Regions from separate parts of the Mesorhizobium sp. M0615 genome, predicted to be linked through region 2. Evidence: predicted binding sites of a transcription regulator. Region 2 holds the regulator's gene; each other region holds the start of a gene.
What was found. The regulator LexA, encoded in region 2, represses DNA repair genes until DNA is damaged. The targets are predictions, from matches to a motif close to TGTTCNNNNTGTGTTCNG.

Region 1: a site for LexA is predicted at 2,824-2,841, ahead of ssb (single-stranded DNA-binding protein). Genes of this name have one in related genera too.
Region 3: a site for LexA is predicted at 1,328-1,345, ahead of dinB (DNA polymerase IV). Genes of this name have one in related genera too.
Region 4: a site for LexA is predicted at 2,533-2,550, ahead of uvrA (excinuclease ABC subunit UvrA). Genes of this name have one in related genera too.

What each region holds. Positions count from the first base shown of each region.
Region 1 covers NZ_JAMYQI010000014.1:91,422-95,552, reverse strand. Annotated here, with positions in the region: gene NKI46_RS24060 (hypothetical protein) at 1-111, shown strand, start outside; gene NKI46_RS24055 (VOC family protein) at 146-523, shown strand; gene NKI46_RS24050 (MarC family protein) at 630-1,259, shown strand; gene NKI46_RS24045 (OsmC family protein) at 1,305-1,730, opposite strand; gene NKI46_RS24040 (DUF2306 domain-containing protein) at 1,754-2,152, opposite strand; gene ssb (single-stranded DNA-binding protein) at 2,190-2,723, opposite strand; gene NKI46_RS24030 (hypothetical protein) at 2,934-3,335, opposite strand; gene NKI46_RS24025 (ArsR/SmtB family transcription factor) at 3,469-3,783, shown strand; gene NKI46_RS24020 (SRPBCC family protein) at 3,780-4,131, shown strand, end outside.
Region 2 covers NZ_JAMYQI010000018.1:81,892-86,022, reverse strand. Annotated here, with positions in the region: gene NKI46_RS26775 (ComEC/Rec2 family competence protein) at 1-1,421, shown strand, start outside; gene lexA (transcriptional repressor LexA) at 1,415-2,197, opposite strand; gene NKI46_RS26765 (GntR family transcriptional regulator) at 2,400-3,164, opposite strand; gene kynU (kynureninase) at 3,333-4,131, shown strand, end outside.
Region 3 covers NZ_JAMYQI010000002.1:119,239-123,369, forward strand. Annotated here, with positions in the region: gene NKI46_RS03330 (hypothetical protein) at 1-112, opposite strand, end outside; gene NKI46_RS03335 (heme-copper oxidase family protein) at 376-783, opposite strand; gene NKI46_RS03340 (hypothetical protein) at 937-1,173, opposite strand; gene dinB (DNA polymerase IV) at 1,407-2,648, shown strand; gene NKI46_RS03350 (hypothetical protein) at 2,934-3,032, shown strand; gene NKI46_RS03355 (hypothetical protein) at 3,091-3,189, shown strand; gene NKI46_RS03360 (hypothetical protein) at 3,382-4,131, opposite strand, start outside.
Region 4 covers NZ_JAMYQI010000014.1:87,134-91,264, forward strand. Annotated here, with positions in the region: gene uvrA (excinuclease ABC subunit UvrA) at 1-2,383, opposite strand, end outside; gene NKI46_RS24010 (hypothetical protein) at 3,167-3,388, opposite strand; gene NKI46_RS24015 (ATP-dependent Clp protease proteolytic subunit) at 3,535-4,131, opposite strand, start outside.

The DNA.
Region 1 (4,131 bases), on a different contig from region 2:
TCGCGCATCACCAAGGACAGCTTCCGCTGGCTCGGCGAGCGTTCGCACGACGATGGCAAGACATGGCGTCTCGAAGTCGAGTTCCTGGCGCGCCGCGTCGCCCACGACTGATGACGCAACATATTGCAAAAAGGTGACCAAAAGCATGCTTGACCATGTCTCGATCGGCGTCCGCGACACCAACGTTTCGAAGCCCTTCTACGATGCCGCGCTAAAGCCGCTCGGTTATTCCTGCCTCAGCCAGTCGCCAGGCTCACTGGGTTATGGTGCGCAAGCCGTCGCGCTGTGGGTGAACGACGCGGAGCGGCCAGTGCCATCGGACGAGAAGTCCGGTCTGCATTTCTGCTTTGCCGCGCCGACGAGGCAGAGTGTCGTCGCCTTCCATGCCGCCGCCTTGCGTGCAGGCGGCAGCGACAATGGCGCGCCGGGCCTGCGCGCCGACTATGGCGAGGACTATTACGCTGCCTTCATCGTCGATCCCGACGGCTATCGCCTGGAGGCCTATTGCAACGCTGCCGCCTAACATAGCCGGCGTCTCCGGTATCGCCATCTCAGACGGTTCCCACCGGCCAGGCTTTGCTCTACCACTATCGTGGCGCAGGGGTCCGGCCCGGCGGGAGGGGTCAGCGATGCCGAGTTTCGACAGCCTGTTCAATGCCTTCGTCACCATTCTGGTGACCATCGACCCGCCAGGTCTCGCGCCGCTCTTCCTCGCGGTGACACGCGGCATGAACCGCGAGGAACGTCAGCAGGTTTCGGTGCGCGCCTCGATCATCGGCTTCCTGGTGATGGCGCTGTTTGCGGTGGCCGGGGCGTCCATCCTGTCGGTGTTCGGCATCACGTTGCCGGCTTTCCGCGTCGCCGGCGGGTTTTTGCTGTTCTTCATCGCGTTCGAAATGGTGTTTGAGCGCCGCCAGGACCGCAAGGAGAAGATCGGCGACGTCGCCATCACCAAGGACATGATCCACAACATCGCGGCCTTCCCGCTGGCGATCCCGCTGATCGCCGGCCCCGGTGCGATTTCGGCGACTGTGCTACTGTCGGGCTCTTTTCAGGGTTTTGCAGCACAAGCGGCGCTGGTCGGCATCATCTTCGTCTGCCTTGCCATCACCTATCTGGTGTTCGTGCTGTCGGAGCGCATCGACCGCATCCTCGGCCAGACCGGCCGCTCGATCCTCACCCGCCTGCTCGGCGTCATCCTGGCCGCGCTTGCGGTTCAGTTCGTCGCGGATGGGATCAAGGCGCTGATGGCGGGGTGAACGGCAGCCCCTGCTCCCTGCTCCCTGCTCCCTGCTCCCTGCTCCCTACTCCACCGCCGTATCGACGACCTCGAAATCGTGGGTGATGACAGCCGTCTTGGCCAGCATGGCCGAGGCCGAGCAGTATTTCTCGATCGACAGGTTGATGGCGCGCTGGACCTTGTCGCGCGACAGCGCGTGGCCCGTGACGATGAAATGCATGTGGATGCGGGTGAAGACTTTGGGGTCGGTTTCGGCCCGGTCGGCGTCGAGTTCTACAACACAGTCCTCGATCGCCTCGCGGCCTTTTTCGAGGATGTGGACGACATCATAGGCCGAGCAGCCGCCGGTGCCGATCAGCACCAGCTCCATCGGGCTCGGACCTGGCGTCTTGCCTTCCGGCCCGGGGGCGGTCCCCAGCACCAGTTTGTGGCCGCTGCCGGACTCGCCGACGAAGGTGCGCTCCTCGACCCATTTGATCCGTGCTTTCACGGCAATCTTCCTTTCAGAAAGCGTCACTGGCCGAAGACGACCGTGTGCATGATCCGCCCCGGCAGCAGCGTGAACACGCCGGCGCCGATCAGGGCGAAAACATACAGCGATATCATGACCCTGCGATGTTTCGCGACCCGATGCATATGCGCGTGCCAGACCGCCAGCGGCACGGCGATCAACACTAAAATCGACAAGAGATGGATCGGGCTGAACGGACCGACGAGGCGTATCTGCTGGATCCAGAAACTGGAGATGGCGACGACCAGCATCAGCGCCGCCCAGGTATAGCCGACGACACGATGACGCGTCGTGCCTTTCGGCAGCGCCAGTTGCGTAGCGCCAATGGCCAGCGCGGCAAGGGCCGCGAAGGCGTGCCATGGAATGGGAGGGCGCGCCGATAGAAGCGGTCCGAGCGACACCGCACCCTCTCCTCAGATATCGCCGACTATCGTCAGCTCAGAACGGGATTTCGTCGTCCAGTTCGCGCGACGAGCCGCCGCCACCGCCGCCCTTGGAACCGCCGCCACCGCTGTTGCCGCCGCGGTTGAAGCTCTCATTGGGGCCAGACTGGCCGAAATCCGAGCCACGGCTCGCGCCGCCGCCGCCGGCATAGTTGCCGACCTGACCGCCGCCCTCGCCGCGAGAATCGAGCATCTGCAGCTCGCCGCGGAATTTCTGCAGCACGACTTCGGTCGTGTACTTGTCGGCGCCGGTCTGGTCTTGCCATTTGCGTGTCTGCAGCTGGCCTTCGACGTAAACCTTCATGCCCTTCTTCAGGTACTGCTCGGCGACCTTGGCGATCTGGTCATTGAAAATGACCACGTTGTGCCATTCGGTCTTTTCCTTGCGCTCGCCGGAGTTCTTGTCGCGCCAGCTTTCCGACGTGGCGATGCGGATGTTGACGACCGGATCACCGGAATTCAGGCGGCGGATTTCAGGGTCCGCGCCGAGGTTACCGACCAGAATGACCTTGTTGACGCTACCCGCCATGACACTTCTCCGTGCTCATCCGAAACAAATTTCAAGTCGTTCACCTTACAGGCCGCGCACAATCCTGGCTTGCCGCGGCTGGCTTTTCCCACAAGGTTTTTGTTCCCTTTTCGTTCCTATACTGTTAACCACGGATTGTCAAGGAATGGCAGCAATCGCCGACGCGGGCGCGTGGATTTAGCTGACACGCAGCGGCGAGAAGCGGTGTCGTCAGCGCCGATTTTTCGCTGGTCGCAACGGACCGAAAAAGCCGCTCCACTCCATGCCCATGGCATGGGCGCGCTGTGCGATCACGGTTGGCGCCGACATCAGCCCGACTGCAGGTTCAGATTTCAGAGCCGGGTCATTCAGCAATTTCCCGATCGCGCGCCCGTGCCACCACACCTGAGCGACGAGCGCCGCTACCACCGCGATCAGGCCCCAGGTCCCCAATCCTTCGCCGAAGATGTAAATCCCGTATGGCGGCGATAGCGCCGTACCCAGCTTGGCCAACAAGATCACGGCCACGAAACCGATGACGGCGATGGCGCCTATACCGAGGACGAGGCGGCGATAGAGCCTCAGAGCCTCGTTGAGGTTCTCGGCGGACGAAAGATCGACGTTGGAATTCATAAATACTACTCCTGCCTCGCCATGAGCGGCCCATCTTGTTCCCCATGGATTAGAGGCCCGGCAGGATCCAATCAATACGGGGCATTCAAAACACCCCTTGCCAAATCGATAAGTATCGACTTATGCTTTTGCCATGATCGAAGCAGAGATTTTTCGCGCCCTGGCCGACCCGACGCGACGCGCCGTCTATGAGCGGCTGACTTCCGGCGAGATGAGCGTTTCGGAGTTGCGCACCGGCATGAGCGTGTCGCAGCCGGCGGTGTCGCAGCACCTTGCCGTGCTGCGCGGCGCAGGCCTGGTCAGCGAAAGACGTGCCGGCCGCAACGCCTACTACCGCGCCGATCCGCAAGGGCTCGAGCCGCTGCTCGGCTGGATCGAACGCTACCGCGCATTCTGGCCGGAGCGCATCGAAAGACTGAAGGCCGTTTTGAAGGACATGGACCAATGACCGACGAAAAGCAGACGCAGACCGCCAAGGATGCCCTCGCCTTCGAATGCGATCTGCCGGACGCACCGGAAAAAGTGTGGCGGGCACTGACCGTGCCGGATCTCTTGGCGGAATGGATGATGCCGAACGACATCAAGCCGGAAACCGGCAGCCGCTTTGCCTTTGCCGGGCCTGAGAAGCCGATCGAGTGCGAAGTGCTCGATGCCGAACCGGGGCGCCTGCTGCGCTATTCCTGGCGCGAGCGTTCCGGCGACGCCGACCGCGAGGAGCTGGAGAGCATCGTCACCTTCACACTCGCCCGCACCGTTTCCGGCGGCACGCATCTCCGCATCGTCCATGACGGGTTTG
Region 2 (4,131 bases):
TGCACATGGCGCTGGTTGCCGGCACCATCATGGCGTTGCTGCGTGGCGCCTTTGCGCTGTTTCCCGATTTCTCTTCGCGCCGCCCAGTCAAGAAATATGCAGCAGTGGCAGCACTCGTCTCCATCGCCGCCTATCTCGTCATTTCAGGCATCGTGGTCGCCGCCGAGCGCAGTTTCATCATGCTAGCGGTCATGCTGGTCGCGGTACTCTTCGATCGTGCCGCGCTCACCATGCGCAATCTGGCGATCTCCGCCATTGCCGTCATCCTGGTGTCGCCGCACGAGGTGGTCGGTCCCAGCTTCCAGATGTCGTTTGCCGCCACAGCCGCCCTTGTCGGCGCCTATGCCGGCTGGGCCGATTACCGCGCCGACAAGGTGAGAACGCCGCTGGCAAAGCGCTCCTTCGTCGGCTTCCTGTCGCGAAAATTCGCGCTGGCCATGGGCGGCCTCGCCATGACCTCGATCATCGCCGGCAGTGCAACCTTGCTGTTCGCCATCTGGCATTTTCAGCGTGTGTCGCCGCTCAGCCTGATCGCCAATCTGGCCGTGATGCCGATTGTTTCGTTGATCGTCATGCCCTTTGCCGTGCTCAGCGCACTGGCGATGCCGTTCGGCGCCGACGGGCCGTTCCTCTATGTGATGGGCAAGGGTCTGATGGCGATGATCGCTATATCGGCCTGGATTTCCGAGCGCTCGCCGGTCGACGCCGTCGGGCTGATCTCCATCCGCTCGGTGCTGTTGGTGGCGGTCGCCCTCGTCATCGCCACCATGGCCACCACCTGGCTCAGGCTGGCGGCCGTGCCTTTCGCGCTGGCCGGCCTGTTGACGGTGCCGCAGGTGCTTACGCCCGACGTGCTCATATCCGAGGACGCACATCTGGTGGCCATGCCGATAGGTGGCGGCGAACTCGCCCTCAACCGCGAACGCTCCAACGAATTCACCACGGACAATTGGAAACGGGCGCTGCGGGCCGAAACCATTATCCCGCCCGAGATTTTCGAGGCAACAGATACGCGGTTCGATCTCGATCCGCTCGATCTGCCGCCCGGGTCGCCCTTCTATTGCATGGGCGATCTCTGTATCGCCCGACACCCTTCCGGAGCCATTGTAGCCCTTGCCAAAGACCGCAAGACGGCGCGGCCGGCCTGTGCCTTCGCTAGCCTGATCGTCATCGATGACGCCACGGCCTACAATCCGTGCCGCGACCCGCTGGTGCTGGTCGTGACGAAGAAACAGCTGGCCCGCGACGGCAGCGCCGCCGTCTTCTTCGATCCGCAATCGGCAGCTGCAGCGCCAACCATCCGCTTCGCCGTCGACAAGCCGTATCGCCCCTGGCACGAGCAGCGCCGCTTCTCCCGCGAAGCGCGCGGCCTGCCGCCTTACAACCAGCGTGAAAAGTACAAACCCAAGCCGGCTCAGTAGCGCCGGATCAATCCGACAAGCTTGCCCTGCACCTTCACCCTGTCCGGTCCAAAAATGCGGGTCTCGTAGGCCGGGTTGGCGGCTTCCAGGGCGATCGAGGCGCCCTTGCGGCGGAAGCGTTTCAGGGTCGCTTCCTCATCGTCGACCAACGCCACCACGATCTCGCCGGGGCTGGCTGTGTCGGCATTGCGGATGATGACCGTGTCGCCATCGAAAATGCCGGCCTCGATCATCGAATCGCCCTTGACCTCGAGCGCGTAGTGTTCGCCGCCCATGATCATGTCGGGCGGCACCGAGATCGAATGGGTCTGATGCTGGATGGCGTCGATCGGCACGCCGGCGGCGATGCGTCCCATCACCGGGATTGAAATCGAGGAAACGGCATCGTCATTGCCGGCAGACATCGAACGCGACGGCGAGCCCGGCTTGATCTGGCGGCCGAGACCGCCTTGGCCCATCCCGCCTTGTCCCTGGCCGCCTTGCCCTTGGCCGGCTTGACCAAGACTGCCCTGAATGACGCTCGGCGAAAACTTCCTCGCCGCGTTGAGGCCTGGTGCGATCGAGTCGGGTAGCCGCAGCACTTCCAGCGCGCGCGCCCGGTTCGGCAGCCGGCGAATGAAACCGCGCTCCTCAAGCGCTGTGATCAGTCGGTGGATGCCGGACTTGGAGGCGAGGTCGAGCGCTTCCTTCATCTCGTCGAAGGACGGCGGGATTCCGCTCTCCTTCAGGCGTTCATGGATGAACATCAGAAGCTCATGTTGTTTGCGCGTCAGCATCGCGGCCCCCAAGGGTTCTGAAACCAGAATCGGAAAAAACAAACCCAGAACAAACACTATCTGTTCCAGTTGTGTTCCGCAACCTTTTAAAGTTTAATGAATGTGTTGACGTTTTGTTCAGCGTAACGTTCGGCGCTGCGAGCGCCGCCTGCCCATTTGCCGGCAACGGGGTGAAACGAAGACAAAGTGCCTGCGTCGTCGGCTATGATCGCCGCTTCCTTTTCGGACGGGGCTGCGCAGCATCCGCGCCGGGTTCGCTCTGGGCATAGACCTGCAGCGTGTAGCCGATGTGAGCGGTCATCAGAGTTTTCGCACGTTCGACGTCGCGATCGAGGGCCGCTTCCATCAGGGCGGTATGGTGTTCGATCGCCACGGCGTCGCGCAGGGCCGCCACGGCCTTCCGGTGTCCATCCGTGCGGCCGGCGGCGGCGCGCAGCGTCGGGGCCAGACCCAGAAAGCGGTGATGGCGATGCAATTGGTCGGAAATCGTCGCATTGAACTGCTGCAGCCAGCTGGATGTCGCGGCACTGAGCAGCGCCGCATGGAAGGCATCGTGTTTTTCGTACCACGCGTCGACCGCATCATCCGATGGATCGTCGAGAACAGACCCGCACCGTGAGAGACGATAGTGGGCGGCAACGACCGCGTCTTCCCACTCACGGTCGCCTTTCTCGATCGATTCCACCAGCAGGGGCAGTTCGACCACCAGCCGCGCACGCGCCAGATCCTCGAGCTCCGCCCGAGAGACAGAAGCGACCGCAAACCCGCGGTTGCTGATGGCGGTCACAAGCCGTTCCGCCTCCAGCCGCGACAGCGCCTCGCGCAACGGCGTCCAGCCGATGCCGTAGGTGTTGCGCAGCGTGCTCAGCTTCAACGGCGCCGCGGGCGCCAGCCGGGTCGCAAGAATATCGCGCCTGAGCACGCGATAGGCCGCTTCCGTCTTCGAGGTCTGCTCGTCATCCAACATCGTGATCCATCAGACATAAATGCTCGGCTGATCATTATATATCAAAGCCTTTCAACGGAAGAATTATATATAATGTTTGACAGCTCAAGGGGCGACCACTCAAGATCGCCGGCATGTTTCGGCGGCAGGCTCCGCCGCGCGCGTTTGTCCATGGAGGGGCGCCGGATCATGAGCACGACACCCGATCTCGCTACAATCGAAGCAATGGATGCCGCCGATCCGCTGCGCTCCATGCGTGAACGCTTTGTCTTACCGCAAGGCGTAATTTATCTCGACGGCAATTCGCTGGGTGCCGCGTCACCAGCCGTCTTCAGCGAATTGCAGCAGGCCGCCACGCAGGAATGGGCGCACGACCTCATTCGCGCCTGGAACACCGCTGGCTGGTTCAACATGCCGGTGGAACTGGGAGATCAGCTCGGACGACTGATCGGCGCGGCTGACGGGCAGACGGTGGTCTGCGACACAACCTCGATCAACATCTACAAGCTGCTGCACGCCGCGCTCGGCATGCGGCCGGCTCGGTCGGTCATCGTTGCCGAGGGCGACAGTTTCCCGACCGACCTCTACATGGCCGAAGGCGTCGCCTCGACCCGGCCGGGAACGCGGCTGCGGCTGGAGGGCGTCGACGCGGCCGCAATCGAGGAGCTGATCGACGACAGCGTTGCCGTCATCCTGGTCAACCACGTCAACTACAAATCCGGCCAGTTGCGCGACATGGCGGCGCTGACGCGCAAGGCACATGACGCCGGCGCGCTGATCATCTGGGATCTCTGCCACACGGCCGGCGCCTTGCCGGTCGAACTTGACCGTGCCAATGCCGATTTCGCCGTCGGCTGCACCTACAAATACCTCAATGGCGGCCCGGGCTCGCCGGCCTTCATCTACGCGGCCGAGCGCCACCATGGTGATATCAGCCAGCCGCTCAGCGGCTGGTGGGGCCATGCGCGGCCCTTTGCCTTCGAGCAGG
Region 3 (4,131 bases), on a different contig from region 2:
TCTGGAAGGTCTGCATCTCGTGTTCAGTAACGCTGGCGTCTCGCATCCTGGCTTTCAGATCGGCGATGCGTCGGCCCAGTGAGGCCGACGTTCCGATTTCTCTGTTCGACATGGTGGCCTGCTCCTCCCCCAACCCATGCTGTGGACGTACTCAAGTCTGCCTATATATAAGGCAGCGCGAATACAGTCGCCGCAACGCGCGATATCTGGGAAGGTTCCGGCGCCAAATAGTCACGAAATAATACGTGGTGGGACTCGGGTATGTTGAGCGCCGACGCGGCGATAGACACCGCAGCCAGCGGCTGCGGCCATCGGCCTGGCCAACCCGCGTGGCGGGTCGCGAACGCGGGTCGGACTTGATCGCTGCGCGAACAGTCAGCGAGAAGCCGGCACCACGCCGGACACCGAGCGCGCCGTTTCGGGCGAAAACACCACGAAAGCAAAAACCAGAACGGCAGCGGCGACGATGAGCGAGCCGCCGGCGACGATCGGTTCAAGCGCCGGGTTTCCCTGCAGCATCACATACAGCGCCGGCAGCATGATCACTAGGCCGAGTGTGTAGAGCCCGTAGTGGATCATGGCGATGCGACGCGCCGCCTTTTGCGGATTGAGCGCGTAGTAGCCGCCGAAGATGGCGCTCGTCACCCAACCGAGCAGATTGATATGCGCGTGCGCCGGAAAAGCGGCGTGGTCACCCGAGATCGCCATCTGCAGGCCGGCCGCAATCCCCAACATCAGGAACAAGATGGCAGTTTTGAAAAAGAGTTCTGAAACCCTCGGCATGTCATTTCTCCCCCTATGCGGTCTGCGACCGCTTGCGACCTGGAGAATACACCCACGCGCAGAACTTTTCCACGCCGCGCTTATGGGCCATGCCTGCACAGCTTTTTGCACGCTGTTCGACTTTTCTGGCTGCCACAACCCGGCGCCGCCGCGCTACGGCGTCAGCAAGATGTCGGCGCCCGCTCGCTCGTCGAACACCACCGCGCAGCCGCGCCCCAGCGCCACTGCCGACAGCGCGTTGGCCACCGTCTCGTCCGGCGATACGAAATCACCGGTCAGCACTCGCAACTCCTCCACCGCCCTGGCCATTGACACGCAGTGCCCGGCAACGCGATCGCTCGTGCAGGCGTCAATGACGCTGACGAGGTCGATCATCTCGAACTGGCCCATACCGGCCTCCACAAAAACAGCGTCCCGTCGCGGATATGAACGCCGAGGCGAGAGACAATGTTCCGCAGGTCCGATGCCCAGGCGGAGCACTCGACAGCCCGACCTGGAACGGGCCGGCCGGCGACAACCGCTTCGCTTGACAATAGGCCCTGTTTGTTCTCTATTTGTTCGGCAAAAACGCCTCTCACAACAGACGCGGCTAATGCTGCAACGCCGCAAAGGGAACGGTCGGGATGGAGCCCACCATCCTGCATGCGGATCTCGACGCCTTCTACGCCTCGGTCGAGCAGCTGCTCGACCCGGCGCTCAGGGGCAAGCCGATCGCCGTCGGCGGCGGCGTCGTGCTTGCCGCTTCCTACGAAGCCAGGGTTTTCGGCGTGCGCGGCGGCATGCCCGGACAACGCGCGCGCGAGCTTTGCCCCGGACTGATCTTCGTCGGCGGCCATTTCGCCGACTATCAGCGGCTGGGCGACGCCGCCATCAAGGTGCTCGACGATTTCACGCCGCTGGTCGAGCGGATTTCCATCGATGAAGCCTTTGCCGACGTCGCCGGCTGCACGCATCTGTTCGGGCCGCCGGCCGAGATCGCCGCCACGGTGCGTCGGCGCGTCCGGGCAGAGCTCGGCCTGCCGATCTCGATCGGCGTGGCGCGCACCAAGCATCTGGCCAAGATCGCCTCGCAGGTGGCCAAGCCCGACGGGCTGGTGGTGGTCGATCCGGACACCGAACTTGCCTTCCTGCATGATCTGCCGGTCGGGCTGATGTGGGGCGTCGGCCCGGCGACCAGAGCGCGGCTGGCCGAGATCGGCATCGAGACCATCGGCCAGTTGGCAAAGACGCATGGTGGGGCGCTGCGAAGATTGCTCGGGCCCGCCGCCGGCGAAAAGCTGTCGTGGCTGGCATGGAACCGCGACCCGCGAAAGCTCGAAACCCACAGGCGGTCGCATTCCGCCGGCGCGCAGTCGGCGCTTGGCAGACGGCCGGCCGAGGCGCGTATCTTCGGACCCGTCCTGCTGCATCTGGCAGACCGGGTCGCCAGCCGGCTCAGGGCGAAATCACGGCCCGGGCGCACGGTGACGGTGCGCGTGCGTTTCGCCGATCTGCACGCTGTCACACGCTCGCTGACGCTCGAGCAGCCGATTTCGGCAACCGCGATGCTGGCCGAAATCGCCGGGGAGCTGGTGCGCGGCGTGCTGGCCGCCAACCCTCGGGAGAAGACCATCTCGTTGCTGGCGATCTCGGTGTCGCAGCTGGAAGAAAGTGTCGAGCTGCAGCTGGAGTTGCCGCTCGGGCTTGCCGATGAAAAGCAGCGGCCCGGCAGCAGGCAAGGCCTGGCGCGCTTTGGCGCCGATAGCGCCATCGACAAGATCCGCCAGCGCTTTGGCAGAGAGGCTGTCGGCTATGGCGCCGTGGCGCTGGAAGCCCGGCGCTCGGTTCCCGATGCCTTCCGCGAACTGGCGGAGAAGGAACTGTGAGTGCGGCGCGACGGCAAGGCCAATGTTTAGGCTGGACCCCTCCGCGCTGCATTGCCGCTCTGTTTGAGCAGGCCGACCAACCAGGCCAGACCCGCCGCAGTTTCGGACATTTTTCGCACCGCAACCCGGCCACGCCATGCACGCCCAAGAACAACGCTTTGTCGATGAAGGTGGACTTGCAGTTAGCGCATCGGCGCCAAGAAAAACCGGGATGGGACAGCGAGGCCGCGAAGGTTGACAGTGCCGATCCGTCTGGCATTATCGCGTAAGCTTGGAGGATTCACTATGAAGAAAACCTATTCGAAGCCTGTTCTGGTCAAAAAAGGCAAGCTTTCGCAGGTTACGGCGCTCGCCAATGGAGCGGGTTCCGGCCCGATCGAGTGAAGTCGTTGAGTCGGCTGTCGCCTGATCTGGCGGCCTCGCCTGACACTGGAGATGCGGCATGAAGAAGACCTATTCGAAGCCGGTGCTGGTCAAGAAGGGCAAGCTCTCGCAGGTTACAGCCGACAATGGTAACGGCTCCGGGCCGGTCGCAGTCTAGCAGCCGATCATCCGGACGCCTTGTGCCGTCTGGCCGGGAACAGGGCTTTGGGTGCCCGACGTGGAGAGTGGAAAATGAAGAAAACCTATCTGAAACCGGTGCTGGTCAAAAAAGGCAAGCTCTCGCAGGTCACCGCGAACGGTGCTTCCAATCCGCGATAAACCCTTTCACCCCGATTAATCGCGACACGCTTCAGCGCACAACCACCAGATCGTCGAGCACGAGCTGCCAATAGTGGCTCGTGGAGAGGCGCACGCGCGTCACCGCCGCCAGCATCGGCGCGTAGTGGACGGGCGCCAGTGCCGACAGGACGATCGTGTCGCTGGCGATCAGCCGGTCGCCAAGCCAGCTCTCGACCAGTGCGGTTTCGCCTTCGGACTTCAACCATGCCGCTGTCAGCATCACGGAATGGAACCCGAACGGTTTGTCGCTCGAGAATTCGGCCGGGTGTCCGCTGCTCGTATAGCAGACATGGTCTCCCGAGATATTGCCGTTGACGTAGCCTTCGCTGCCTTCGGTATGATCGCGCGCCAGTGCGTTCAGGTTGAACCAGGTCAACCCGGCATAACCGGACGGCACCTTGCGCAGGCCGCGCGTCGTGACATCGTCGAAACCGATGGCCTGCAAGGACGCGGCGCTGTCGACAGCCGCGTTCTCGGGCGACAGCAGGCCGAGCTCGGTCGGGTAGGCCGACAAGGCCAGTCGTCGTTCCATGCCACCGCCGGTGATTTCGATCGCGTCGGCGTCATCGGGCAGATCGAGGCGGAAGCCATCGCTGAGCGGATGCACCGCCACCTCTTGCCCTTTCGCCATCACCGAGATGCTCGCCGAGACACCGTCCGCTCCGCGGCCGCTGAGCCGGCGTATCGCAAACAGGCCGACCGGCTGCAGCATTGCTTCCGAGACCAGCCCGGTGGGCGAGCCCGGCAGCGGCCGGAGGTG
Region 4 (4,131 bases), on a different contig from region 2:
CGCGGTTGTAGCGCTTGCCGTGGCAGACGTCGCACGTGACGTAGACGTCGGGCAGGAAGTGCATCTCGATCTTGATGACGCCGTCGCCCTGGCAGGCCTCGCAGCGGCCGCCCTTGACGTTGAAGGAGAAGCGGCCCGGCTGATAGCCGCGGGCCTTGGCCTCGGGCAACCCGGCGAACCAGTCGCGGATCGGTGTGAAGGCGCCGGTGTAGGTGGCCGGGTTCGAACGCGGTGTGCGGCCGATCGGCGACTGGTCGATGTCGATGACCTTGTCGAGGAATTCGAGGCCCTCGATGCGGTCGTGATCGGCCGGATGCTCGCGCGAGCCCATGATGCGGCGCGACGCCGCCTTGAACAGCGTCTCGATCAGGAAGGTCGATTTGCCGCCGCCAGACACGCCGGTGACGGCGGTGAAGGTGCCGAGCGGGATTTCGGCAGTGACGTTCTTGAGATTGTTGCCGCGCGCGCCGACGATCTTCAGCCGGCGGTTCTTCTTGGCCTCGCGCCTGACACCGGGCGTGGCGACTTCGAGCGCGCCCGACAGATATTTACCGGTGATCGAATTAGGATTGGCCATCACCTGCTGCGGCGTGCCCTGGGCGATGATCTCGCCGCCATGGATGCCGGCGGCCGGACCCATGTCGACGACGTAGTCGGCATGCAGGATGGCGTCTTCGTCATGCTCGACGACGATCACCGTGTTGCCGATGTCGCGCAGATGCTTGAGCGTGTCGAGCAGGCGGGCATTGTCGCGTTGGTGCAGGCCGATCGACGGCTCGTCCAGCACATAGAGCACGCCGGTGAGGCCGGAGCCGATCTGCGACGCCAGCCTTATGCGCTGGCTCTCGCCGCCCGACAGCGTGCCGGAATTGCGCGACAGCGTCAGATAGTCGAGGCCGACATCGTTGAGGAAGCGCAGGCGGTCACGGATCTCCTTGAGAACGCGCACCGCGATCTCGTTCTGCTGGTCGTTGAGATGTGGCGGCAGTTCGGTGAACCACTGGTCGGCCTTGCGGATCGACAGCTCTGTGACTTCGCCGATATGCTTGCCGGCGATCTTCACCGCCAGCGCTTCCGGCTTCAGCCGGTATCCCTTGCAGACCGGGCAGGGCGTCGCCGACATGAAGCGCTCGATCTCCTCGCGCATCCAGGCGGATTCGGTTTCCTTCCAGCGCCGTTCGAGATTGGGAATGACGCCCTCGAACGTCTTGGTCGTCTTGTAGGAGCGCAGGCCGTCATCATACTGGAAGGTGACCTCGCGCTCGCCGGTGCCGCGCAGGACGGCTTCCTTTGCCTCTTCGGTCAGGTCTTTGAACTTGTCGCCGAGCTTGAAGCCATAGGCTTTGCCCAGCGCTTCCAGCGTCTGGGCGTAATAGGGTGAGGTCGACTTCGCCCACGGGCTGACGGCGCCGTCGCGCAGCGAGACGTTTTCGTCCGGCACGATCAGGCTGGCGTCGATGGCGCGCTGGTTGCCGAGGCCGTCGCAGGTCGGGCAGGCGCCGAACGGGTTGTTGAACGAGAACAGCCTGGGCTCGATCTCCGGAATGGTGAAGCCGGAAACCGGGCAGGCGAATTTTTCCGAGAACAGGATGCGCTCATGCGTCTCGTTCTTCGATTTGTTGACCGAGTCCTCGCCGGTCTGGCTGGCGTCGAGCGGCCGGTCGGCGAACTCGGCCACCGCCAGCCCTTCCGCCAGCTTGAGCGCCGTTTCGATGGAATCGGCAAGCCGTGTCGCCAGGTCGCCGCGCACGACGATGCGGTCGACGACAACATCGATGTCGTGCTTGTACTTCTTGTCCAACGCCGGCACATCGGCGATCTCATAGAAGACGCCGTCGACCTTGACGCGCTGAAAGCCCTTCTTCTGCAGCTCCAGCAGTTCCTTGCGATACTCACCTTTGCGGCCGCGCACGATCGGCGCCAGCAGGAAAAGGCGCGTGCCTTCCTCGACCGCCAGCACCCGGTCGACCATCTGTGAAACCGTCTGGCTCTCGATCGGCAGGCCGGTCGCCGGCGAATAGGGGATGCCGACGCGCGCGAACAGCAAGCGCATGTAGTCGTAGATCTCGGTGACGGTGCCGACCGTCGAACGCGGGTTCTTCGACGTGGTCTTCTGCTCGATCGAGATGGCCGGCGACAGGCCGTCGATCTGGTCGACATCCGGCTTCTGCATCATTTCGAGGAACTGGCGCGCATAAGCCGACAGGCTCTCGACGTAACGGCGCTGGCCCTCGGCATAGATGGTGTCGAAAGCAAGCGACGATTTGCCGGAGCCCGACAGGCCGGTCATGACGATCAGGCTGTCACGCGGCAGGTCGAGATCGACATTCTTTAGGTTGTGTTCGCGTGCCCCGCGAATGGAAAGGTATTTATGGTCGGCCATCGCCGGTCGCCGCCTCAGGTCTGGTGTCAGTGGGATCGGCGGGTTTTCCCGGCCATTCCCTATGTAGGTATTTTTGCCGCCACGTCGAGAGACGCCACACTTCTCGACCAAAGCCGTTTAACCGTCTTTCGCGCGAACGGGCAAGCGGAAAGAACAAAGACCGAACACGCTCCTGACAAAGCTGTGCAGAAACTGACAAGGGTGTTTCAGAAACTGACCCTGACGTAAGCTCCCGACGATCACATTTTCCGTAACCGGCTATTCAAGGTTGACGCCGTCGAATCAGGGGCGCACTCTGCCGGAGTCAACGGAGCCGGCCGTCTTTGATGGCCTCGCCGCCCATAGCGGCCTGCGAGACGCCGCAGGTTTTTGCGATTTGTGCTTCGGATTGACACCTGTCGCAACGGACATAGGAGCGGAGCATGACGCCACCGGATAGTCCCTTGAGGCTCCACCTGCTAGTGGAGCCGCGGCGGGCATAAGTGCCAGGTAGTTTCGAGGCATTGAAGTGTATGTGTCCAAATGGACGCATCGCGACAATCCAACAAACCACCCGACAAACCGTGACCTGCCGAATCCCACAAAAATCAGAGACGGCTAGTCGGATCGTCGGCTGAACGCCGCGAAGCATCCGAAATCAAAGTCGGTATAACACTACCGGCAGTTTGGATTTGGAATCCAAAAAAAGCCCCGACCGTTAGCGGAAGCAACGGCGGGGCTGTTCTTTTGCGAGGAAGTCGTCGGCGCAGGCTTTCTCTCCCGTATAGTAGCTGGGAGAAGGGGCTACCGGCGCGGCGGCTTGATCCCACCCGTGCCGACATCGACAGTGATGCTGCCGGAAATCCTGACATCGGTGCCGCCGATCTTGAACGTGCCGTTCTCGCCGGCAGACAGCGCGTCGTCCGGCTCCGGCTGCGGCGCGGGCTTGGCGATGCGGTAGTCGCCGGTCACGCCGGGCAGGGCGCCTTTCCGCGACGTGCTGGTGCTGCCCCCGGCAAAGGCCATGCTCGATGTCGCCGCCGTGATGGCAATGGCTATGGTCAGTCTGTTCAGGTGGTAGCGCATGGCAAGACTATAGTGCCGCGCTCAAGGCGAGGCCAGACCAGCAGCGTTGCAATTGAGGGAACACCGGCCTGAATTCGATACGGTGATCAGGCCGCTGCCTGCTTGCGGGTGTCGAAGACGTGGTCGACCAGGCCCCAGTCCTTGGCTTCCTTCGCGGTCATGAAGAAATCGCGGTCAAGCGTGCGTTCGACCTCTTCGTGGGTGCGGCCGCAATGGTGAGCGTAGAGGTCGGCCATGTGCCGCTTGGTGCGCAAAATGCCTTCGGCGTGACGCTGGATGTCGGAGGCCTGGCCCTGGAAGCCGCCCAAAGGCTGATGCAGCACGATGCTGGCATTGGGCAGCGCGATGCGCCGCCCCGGCGTTCCCGCCATCAGCAGGAACGAGGCCATCGACGCGGCAAAGCCCATGCACACGGTCGACACCGGGCAGCTGACATATTGCATCGTGTCGTAGATGGCGAAGCCGCTGGTAACCACGCCGCCCGGCGAGTTGATGTAAAGCGAGATCTCCTTGTCGGGGTTTTCGGATTCCAGCGACAGGAGCTGGGCGCAGACCAGCGCCGACATGCCGTCATTGATCTCGCCATTGACGAAGATGATGCGCTCGCGCAGCAGCCGCGAGAAAATGTCGAAGGCGCGTTCGCCGCGGCTCGATTGCTCGATCACCATCGGCACCAGATTGGC